Regions from separate parts of the Variovorax trehalosi genome, predicted to be linked through region 3. Evidence: predicted binding sites of a transcription regulator. Region 3 holds the regulator's gene; each other region holds the start of a gene.
The links. The regulator sigma-54, encoded in region 3, starts transcription at its own class of promoters, with help from an activator protein. The targets are predictions, from matches to a motif close to TGGCANGNAANCTGCTTT.
Positions count from the first base shown of each region.

Region 1: ACSFA7_RS10435 (pilin) is a predicted target of sigma-54. The motif match lies at 1,880-1,897, and genes of this name have one in related genera.
Region 2: ACSFA7_RS05175 (flavin monoamine oxidase family protein) is a predicted target of sigma-54. The motif match lies at 1,896-1,913, and genes of this name have one in related genera.

Region 1 covers NZ_JBPJZG010000002.1:523,037-526,309, reverse strand. Annotated here, with positions in the region: gene ACSFA7_RS10445 (CHASE2 domain-containing protein) at 1-891, shown strand, start outside; gene ACSFA7_RS10440 (3',5'-cyclic-nucleotide phosphodiesterase) at 945-1,748, shown strand; gene ACSFA7_RS10435 (pilin) at 1,958-2,473, shown strand; gene ACSFA7_RS10430 (methyltransferase family protein) at 2,620-3,150, shown strand.
Region 2 covers NZ_JBPJZG010000001.1:1,099,576-1,102,848, forward strand. Annotated here, with positions in the region: gene ACSFA7_RS05155 (universal stress protein) at 1-109, opposite strand, end outside; gene ACSFA7_RS05160 (sulfite exporter TauE/SafE family protein) at 177-998, opposite strand; gene ACSFA7_RS05165 (cell division protein ZapA) at 1,281-1,613, opposite strand; gene ACSFA7_RS05170 (hypothetical protein) at 1,610-1,834, opposite strand; gene ACSFA7_RS05175 (flavin monoamine oxidase family protein) at 1,950-3,273, shown strand, end outside.
Region 3 covers NZ_JBPJZG010000004.1:366,719-369,991, reverse strand. Annotated here, with positions in the region: gene ACSFA7_RS17350 (phospholipase D family protein) at 1-707, opposite strand, end outside; gene rpoN (RNA polymerase factor sigma-54) at 718-2,307, opposite strand; gene lptB (LPS export ABC transporter ATP-binding protein) at 2,326-3,120, opposite strand; gene lptA (lipopolysaccharide transport periplasmic protein LptA) at 3,117-3,273, opposite strand, start outside.

The DNA.
Region 1 (3,273 bases), on a different contig from region 3:
TCGCGCGCGCGGCGTGGGCTGGTGCGGCTCTTCGGCACCTACGTGCCGCCGCAGCTGGTCGACGAAATGCTCCAGCGCCCGGGCAGCTACAGCATGCACGCCGAGAGCAAGGAGATGACCGTCCTGTTCTGCGACATGCGCGACTTCACCCGCCTGTCGGAGCAGATGGCGCCGGCCGAACTGCAGGCATTCCTGAACACCGTCTTCAGCCGGCTCACCAATGTCATCAGCGCGCACCGCGGCACCGTCGACAAGTACATGGGCGATTGCGTCATGGCCTTCTGGGGCGCGCCGATCGACACGCCCGACCACGCGGCGCTGGCCGTGCGCGCGGCGCTCGACATGGCCGATGCGGTGCGCGACATCAACCGCATCCACCGCGCAGGCGGCCGCCCCGAGATCAGCGTGGGCATCGGCATCAACAGCGGCGTGATGAGCGTCGGCGACATGGGCTCGGCCGCGCGCCGCAGCTACACCGTGGTCGGCGACGCGGTCAATCTCGCGTCGCGGCTGGAAGGGCTGAGCGGGTACTACGGCGTCGAGATCGTGGCCAGCGGCACGACCCGCGACCTGGCGCCCGACTGCTGCACCTGGCAAGAACTCGACAGCGTGCTCGTCAAGGGCAAGGCGCAGGCCGTCGCCGTCTTCACGCCGCTCACCACCGAAGCCGCCATTGCAGCGCAGCGAACGGGGCAGCTCCAGCGCTGGGCCCAGGTGCTCGCGGCCTACCGCCACCAAGACTGGGCCATGGGCCGGAACTTGCTCGCCCCCCTGCTCGCCGCCGATGCGAAAAAAGTCCTTTACCAGCTCTACGCCCAGCGATTAGCCTCGATGGCGTTGCGTCCGCAAGACCCTGGCTGGGATGGCGCAACCCGGTTCGAAACCAAATGACGACAGACACCTGCGCATGCGCGCAGCCCAACACCTTCAAGGGGTCTCTCACAATGCAGGTTCGTGTGCTGGGTTGCTCAGGCGCCATCGCCAAAGACTGCCGCACGACCTCGTTCCTGGTCGACACAGACCTGCTCGTCGATGCCGGCACCGGCGTCGGCGACCTCACCCTCGACGAGATGGCGCGCATCGACGATGTCGTGCTCACACACAGCCATCTCGACCACATCGCCGCGCTCCCCCTGATGCTCGACGCCATCGGCAGCCGCCGCACGCAGCCGCTGCGGGTGCACGCGCTGCACGCCACCATCGAGGCGCTGCGGACGCACGTGTTCAACAACGTCATCTGGCCCGATTTCGAGAGCATCCCGAGCCCCGAGGCGCCGTTCGTGAGCTTTCACGACATCTCGGTCGGACAGACGCTGCAACTGGGCACCAGCGCGCCCAAGCTGATCGAGGTGCTGCCGGCCGTCCACACCGTGCCGGCCTGCGGTTTTGCCGTGCGCCGCGCCGCCGGCGGCGCGCATTGGGTCTTCAGCGGGGACACCGAGCGCAACGCGCCCTTCTGGGACCGCGTCAACGCGCTCGACGTGGCGATGCTGATCATTGAAACCGCCTTCAGCAGCCGGGAGCAGGCGCTGGCGGAGCGCAGCCTGCACCTGTCTCCCGCGGTGCTGGCCGACGAACTGGCGCACATCGATCCGGGGAAGCACTACCCGATCTACATCACGCACACCAAGCCGGCGGAAACCGAAGAGATCATGAGCCAGATCGAGACGCTGGCCGGGCGGCAGGTGGCGGGGCTGGCGCAGCGGGATATTCGCTGGCTGAAGGCGGATGGGATCCTGACTTTCTGATCCTCTGCCGGTTGCGCGGCATGACAATTTTGTCACCGCTTGTAGCATCTTGAAGCAAGTTGTGTCACTTGCTGTAACGCCAATGTGAACAAAGGTGACGTGTTCGGTCACTGGAGGGGTAGGAACCCGGGTGGCACAGATGCTGCGGAAGGTACTTCGCTCCGGGCTGGTTCCCGGGCGTAACAACCAACCAACCCTGGAGTTTTCTCATGAACGTTCGCAAGATTGCCCGCCGCGCACAGGCCGGCTTTACCCTTATCGAACTGATGATCGTTGTGGCGATCATTGGTATCTTGGCTGCTATCGCTATTCCTCAGTACCAAACGTATGTTGCGAAGTCGCAAGTGGCGCGTGTGATGGGCGAAACCGGCAATCAAAAGACCGCGGTTGAGGATTGCGTGAACAACGGCAAGACGACCGCTAACGCGGCAGATAGCGCCACAGTGTGCGGGGGAACGGCAACGGGCTCCAATCTTTTGACTGGCGGCAACACAGTGAACGGCACGGCGGGCGCAACGGGTGGCTCACCAACGCTTGCGTTTGTCGGCACCGATGGTACGGCGACGCTGACGGCAGTTTTTGGTACCAACGCCGCTGCGGTGCTGAGCACGAAGCGCGTGATCTGGGCCCGTGACAGTGTTGGAACTTGGGTTTGCTCGACCGACGTTGATGCCAAATACCGTCCGCAAGGCTGCTCCACGACTGCGGCCGCTGCAGGGGGTTAATTAACTTCTTGATTGTTAAAAAAGCGGTCTCGGACCGCTTTTTTTATTTGTATGTATGTATGTCAAAAAATTTATTTCTCACGATCGCAATTAAATTTATCGTAACGGTTGCATTGTCTGTATTTGTATATCGAATTTTCCTTGCCATGGGGAATTCTCGAACACTTTCTCCAACTCTGATTTTGCTGTTGGTAGGAGAGCTGATTACCATTGGGATGGTCATCTTTTCCAAGCAATCAAATGCAACATCCACTGATCTAATCTCCGTACTTAGCACGGGGGTGGCTACTTTTTATTTTCTATTTGTATCGTTGAGTTCGGGAATTCAGCTCGCCCCCGTTCTGGTTACAGAGGCAATGCAGGTTTTTGCTATTGGGTGGCAGATAGTTTCGAAGATCTATCTGGGGCGATCATTTGGCTTGCTTCCTGCTGATCGTGGAATCGTAACCAAGGGTCCTTATAGGTTTGTAAGGCATCCAATATATTTGGGATACTTTCTCAATCACCTGGGGTTTTTACTGTCGGCATTCAGCTGGTGGAATTTTTTTACTTATGCCGCGCTATATTTCTTCCAAGGGGTGAGAATTTTTCGAGAAGAGCAGCTTCTTTTAAAAAATAATGAGTATTTGATGTACGCAAAAAAAGTCAAATATCGAGTGATTTTCGGGTTGATTTAATTTTTGAAATGCAGAAACGAAGCGTTTCTTGTTTTGGGTTTGTGCAGGGCTTTTTTAATTCTTGTGAAAATTTAGTGCAAAACGAAGTGTGCTGCGTCAAGTCGATGTCGAGATGAACTAAGC
Region 2 (3,273 bases), on a different contig from region 3:
TGACAACCACGAGTTCGTGTCCGTCCACGAACATCGTGCGATTGGCGACCAGGTAGTCCAGCGCCTTGCGGGTGTAGGCGCTGCCGTCGACGGCGATGAGGATTTTCATGAAACCGTTATACGGCTGCGCCTGGCGCATCGCAACGGGTCACACCCCAGACCATGGGGCCTTTACTTCAGCCTTGAAGGCCCTTCCAGAGCATGTAGGCGGCCAGCAGGTACAGGATGCTCGCGAACACGCGCTTGAGCTTCTTCACGGGCAGCGTGTGCGCGGCCTTGGCGCCCAGCGGCGCGGTGAACACACTGCAGACGGCGATCACCACCAGCGCCGGCAGCCAGATGTAGCCGAAGGAGCCCGCGGGCAGGCCCTGCACCGACTGTCCGCTGATCGCATAGCCCATCACGTTGGCCACCGCGATGGGAAAGCCCAGCGCAGCGCTGGTGGCCACCGCGTTGTGGATCGAGATGTTGCACCACGTCATGAACGGCACGCTGATGAAGCCGCCGCCCGCGCCCACCAGGCCCGAGATGAAGCCGATCACCCCGCCGGCCGCAAGCTGGCCGCCGGTGCCCGGCATCTGGCGCGTGGGCTTGGGCTTCCTGTCGAGGAACATCTGCGTGGCCGAGAAGCCCACGAAGAGCGCGAAGAAGATGGCCAGGGCCGTGCCCTTGAGCAGCGCGAACACGCCCAGGCTCCCGGCCAGGCTGCCGATCACGATGCCGGGCGCGAGGCGCTTGACGATGTCCCAGCGCACCGCGCCGCGCTTGTGGTGCGCGCGCACGCTGGAGACCGAGGTGAAGATGATCGTGGCCATCGAGGTGGCGATCGCCATCTTCACCGCGAGGTCGGACGACACGCCGCGGTGACCCATGATGATCGTGATGAACGGCACCATCAGCATGCCGCCGCCGATGCCCAGGAGGCCTGCGAGAAAGCCGGTGCCCAGGCCGAGCGCGGCCAGTTCAAGAATCAGGAGGGGGTCGAGGAATTCGGTCACGCTGCGGGTCTTCGGACAAAGCAACGGCCCCGAGCAGTGTGTGCTGGGGGCCGTGCCGATGGAAAAAGGTGTCTGCAAGTGGGCGCCGAACCCGCATCCTGAACCAGGGTTCAGGTGGGCGAGGGCAGCAAGACTTCGGGTTCATCTGACGCGAGATGATCACGCCCGTCAAGCGATGTACCAAGCCCGGCTCCGGAGAGCATTGGAACAAGGAAATATTAAGCCCGACGCGCACCGCAGACAGTTCGGATTTTACGCTCCGTATGAGTCCATGGTGTTCATTCAGAGCAAATGACCATCGCCGGCCAGCGCCTGATCGAGCTTTTGAATGAGCTGGGTGGCCTTGGCATCGACTTCTCCGGGCTCAGCCGTGGTAGGCGCGGGCGCCGCGGCAGGCGTCGCAACTGCAGCCGCCTGCTGCGCTGCGAGGTCGAAGGCCAGGTTCAGCGAAGCCAGCACCGCGATGCGATCGCGTGCCTTGACTTTTCCCGCATCGCGGATCTTGCACATGGCGGCATCCACGCGTTCGACCGCATCGCGCAACTGCGGCTCGCCGCCGTCGGGACAGCCGAGCAAATAGCTCTGGCCCATGATCTGTACTTCTATCTGCTTCATGCGGTGGAGTCTTCGGGAGGTGGTTCAGCCGGCAGCCGCTCGAGCAGTGCATCCAGGCGCGTGCGTGCCGCGGCGAGCCGCGACTTGAGCCCGTCGCGTTCGCGCACGAGCGCATCGACCTGTTCCTGGAGCAGCGCATTGGTGCGCTGTACCTCTTCGTGACGCACGAGCAAGCGTTCCACACGCTCGGCGATCTGATCGATGGGGCTGGAGGCGGGCATGGTTGGCGATTGTAGTTTCCCGGGGAATGGGGCCCGCCGGCAGGGCGCGCGGTGCCTTGTCTGGCATGGATTCTGCTGCCTTCGCAGCGGCCTTTCAAACATTTATAGCCACCTCATGACCACGAAGAACAACACTCTATTCAGTCGGCGTGATCTGCTCACGCTCATCGGCAAGACCGCAGGCGGCGGCGCGATGTACCAGGCAATGACCTCTCTTGGTTTCGCTGCCGAGTCCAACTACAGCGGCCCTCCGAAACTCGATGGGGCAAAGAAGGGCGCTTCGGTGCTGGTTCTTGGTGCAGGTCTGGCCGGCATGGCCGCCGCGCTCGAGTTGCGCGCCGCGGGCTACTCGGTGAAGGTGCTCGAGTTCAGCAACCGTGCAGGCGGCCGCTGCTGGACGCTGCGCGGCGGCGACACCTTCACCGAACTCGGTGGCGCGGTGCAGCAGTGCGGTTTCGCAAAGGGCGAGTACTTCAACCCGGGTCCGTGGCGCATACCTTTTCATCACCATGCGGTGCTCGGCTATTGCAAGCGGCTGGGCGTTGCGCTCGAGCCTTTCGTTCAGGTCAACTACAACGCGCTCGTGCATTCGACCAAGGCCTATGGCGGCAAGCCGCAGCGCTATCGCCATGTGCAGGCCGACTACCAGGGCTATGTGGCCGAGTTGCTCGGCAAGGCGACGCAGCAGGGCAACCTCGATGCGGCGCTGACGAAAGAAGACAAGGAGAAACTGCTCGAAGGCCTGCGCCGCTGGGGCGCGCTCGACACGCAGTTCCGCTACCGCGAAGGCACCATCAGCAGCGACCGCCGCGGCTATGAAGTCGATGCGGGCGGCGGCCTCATGCCGCTGGCCAAGCCATCGAAACCGCTCGACATGAGCGAGCTGCTGCAATCGAGCCTTTGGCGTTACATCGCAAGCGGACAGGACTACGAATTCCAGAGCGCGATCTTCCAGCCCGTGGGCGGCATGGACATGATCGCCAAGGCCTTCCAGAAAGAAGTCGGCAGCCTCATCCGCTACGGCGCGAAGGTCACCAAGATCGAGCAGAACGACCGCGGCGTCACCGTCACCTACACCGATGAAGCCAAGGGCGGCGCGGTCACGCAGGCCAAGGCCGACTGGTGCCTGTGCACCATTCCGCTGTCGGTGCTCAGCCAGATCGACATGCAGGTCAGCGCGCCGATGCAGGAGGCGATCAACGCCGTGCCCTATGGCGCGTCGGTGAAAGTGGGCCTGCAGTTCAAGCGCCGCTTCTGGGAAGAAGACGAGCACATCTACGGCGGCATCAGCTACACCGATCTGCCCATTTCGCGCATCTCGTACCCCTCGACGCGCTACGGCGCCAAGGGCAAGGCGGTGGTGCTCGGTGCCTATGTGTTCGACGGCCCGAACTCCTACGAATTCACCGCGATGGCGCCCGAGGAGCGCGTGCGCCGCG
Region 3 (3,273 bases):
ACGTAGACGCTGTTCCAGTACTGGTCGAACAGCACGCCCAGGCGCGGGATCAGCGCACCGGTCACGAAGGTGTCGAGGTCGATGAAGTTCTCGCCCGAGGTCCGCGTGAAGTACTGGTTGCCGATGTTGCGCCCGCCCGCCACCGCCATCGCGCCATCAGCGATGAAGAGCTTGTTGTGCATGCGGCGGTTGACGCGGCTGAAGTCGAAGAGCGACGCGGCAAAGCGCTTGAGCAGGCTGCCGCGCCCGGCCGGGAACGGATTGAAGAGGCGCACCTCGACGTTCGGCGTGGCGGCCAGGCCGAGCAGCAGCTCGTCTTCGCCAGAGGTGTACAGGTCGTCCATCAAGAGGCGCACGCGCACGCCGCGCTGGGCGGCATCGCGCAGGGTGCGCAGCAGGTAGCGGCCGGTCTCGTCGTTCTCGATCTGGTAGTACTGCACGTCGAGCGTGCGCTGGGCACGGCGTGCGAGCTGGATGCGGGTGTCGAAGGCGAAGTCGCCGCCGGGCATCAGGCGAAAGCCGCTGAGGTCCGGATCGGGCTGCGAGGCCAGCGCGATGCGGCCGAGCGCGGTGTCGGTCGAGACGGCGATGGTCTTGGTGGGCGGGCGCGGTGCCTCGTCGGGCAGGGTGGCGCAACCCGCGAACAGCGATGCAGCCACGATGGCGAAGACCCAATGCCCACAGCGCGACAGCAGGCGACGGGTCATCGGTGGCTTTCTACAGGGCCTTGCGCAGATTCGCGGGCGCGATGCGCAGCGCCTCGCGGTACTTGGCCACGGTGCGGCGCGCGCACTCGATGCCCTGCTCCTTCAGCATCTCGGAAATCTGGCTGTCCGACAGCGGCTTCTTGATGCTCTCGGAACTCACGAACTGCTTGATGAGCGCGCGTACCGCGGTGCTCGACGCATTGCCGCCGGTCTCGGTGCCCAGCGCCGAACCGAAGAAGTACTTGAGCTCGACCGTGCCGAACGGCGTGGACATGTACTTGGCGGTGGTCACGCGCGAGATGGTCGACTCGTGCAGGCCCAGCTCGTCGGCGATCTCGCGCAGCACCAGCGGGCGCATCGCGAGTTCGCCGTGCACGAAGTAGCTCTTCTGCCGCTCCACGATGGCGTTGCTCACACGCAGGATGGTGTCGAAACGCTGCTGGATGTTCTTGATGAACCAGCGCGCCTCCTGCAGCCGCTGCGACAGCGCCTGGCTGCCCTCGCCCTTGTGCGACTTGAGCGCGCCCGCGTAGATGTCGTGCACGCGCAGGCGCGGCATCACCTCGGGGTTGAGCATGACGCGGAACTTGATGTTGGTGCCGCGGCCGGTCTTGGTGACGATCACGTCGGGAATGACGATGTTGCGCTCGACGTCGACAAAACGGCGACCCGGCTTGGGCTCCAGGCGCGCAATGATCTGCAGCGCCGAGCGCACCAGCTCTTCGTTGGTGCGGGTGAGCGTGGCCAGGCGCTTGAAGTCGCGCCGTGCGAGCAGTTCCATCGGCTGCTTGCAGATCGCGATGGCGGTCTTGCGGATGAGTTCTTCGTCCTCGGTCTCGTCTTCGCTGGCGAGCGCACGCAGCTGGATGCCCAGGCACTCGCCCAGGTCGCGCGCGCCGACGCCGGCGGGCTCCAGGCTCTGCAGCAGGCCGAGCGCCACCTGGAAGTGGTGCACGAGTTCGTCGAACTGGTCGTTGTCGTCGCCCGCCAGGCCCGAGGCCAGCGCGGGCAGCGAGTCTTCGAGGTAGCCGTCGTCGTTGAGCGATTCGATCAAAAAGCGCAGCGCGGCACAGTCGTTTTCATTGAGGCGCAGGCTCAGCGCCTGGCGGTGCAGGAACGACTGCAGCGATTCCTGGCTGCGCGCGAGCTCGGTGGCATCGGCGCGTTCGTCGTCGCCCAGGTTGTTCTGGCGCGCGGGCGCGTCGCTGCCCCACTCGCTGTCGTCGGGCGCCATGTCGACGGTACCGTCGCCTTCCCAGTCGGGCTCGCGCTCGGTGATCTCGGCGGCGGGGCCGTCGGTGTCGGGTGTCGAGGTGGTTTCGGTCGCGGTCGTCGCGCTGCTGGTCGGGACCGGGGCGAAATCGCCTTCACCGGTTTCGCCACCGTCGTCGCGGGGCACCGGCGTGTCGACGGCATCGAGCCCGAATTCCTCGCGCGCCGCTTCTTCCGCGGTGCGCTCGAGGAACGGGTTCTCGTCCAGCATCTGCTCGACCTCCTGGCTCAACTCGAGCGTGGAGAGCTGCAGCAGCCGGATCGACTGCTGCAGCTGTGGCGTGAGCGCCAGATGCTGCGAGACGCGAAGGGACAGCCCTTGCTTCATGAAGAACCCGACCTTCCCTTACATGCGGAAGTGTTCGCCCAAGTACACCCTGCGTACTTCGGCGTTGTCGACGATCTCCGAGGGTGTGCCTTGTGCCAGCACGTGCCCGTCGCTGATGATGAAAGCGTGATCGCAGATGCCCAGCGTTTCGCGCACGTTGTGGTCGGTGATGAGCACGCCGATGCCACGTTCCTTCAGGAAACTGATGATCCGCTGGATCTCGATCACCGCGATCGGGTCGATGCCGGCAAAGGGCTCGTCCAGCAGGATGAAGCGCGGCTGCGTCGCCAGCGCGCGTGCGATCTCGACGCGGCGGCGCTCGCCGCCCGAAAGCGCGAGCGCGGGCGAATCGCGCAGGTGATCGACGCGCAGGTCGGTCAGCAGCTCGGACAGGCGCTCCTCGATGTGCTTCTTGGAGAGCGCCACCACCTTGCCGCTCTCGTCGGGCTCGCGCTGCAACTCGAGCACGGCACGCACGTTTTCCTCGACGGTGAGCTTGCGGAAGATCGACGCTTCCTGCGGCAGGTAGCTCAGGCCCATGCGCGCACGGCGGTGGATCGGCATGTGGGCGATCGGCTCGCCGTCGATGGTGATCTCGCCTGCGTCGGCACGCACCAGCCCGACGATCATGTAGAACGACGTGGTCTTGCCGGCGCCGTTGGGGCCGAGCAGGCCGACGACTTCGCCCTTCTGCACGTCGAGCGAGACGTCCTTCACGACGGTGCGGCTGCCATAGCTTTTCTGCAGGCCGCGCGCGACCAGGCGGCTGCCCGGGACGTTGTTGGCTTCCTGGATTCCGGCGGTTTCGATCACTTGCGCCCTTCTCCCTCTCCACTCAGCGTGGTGGTCGAGCGCAAGCCGGTGCCTGGCGCGGGGGTGGGAGCCGGTGCCGCGGGCTTCGCGCCGGCCGGGGTCGAGGCGCCGGGCTTCGGCGCGGTGGCGGCCTTGGGCGTGAGGATGGTCTTG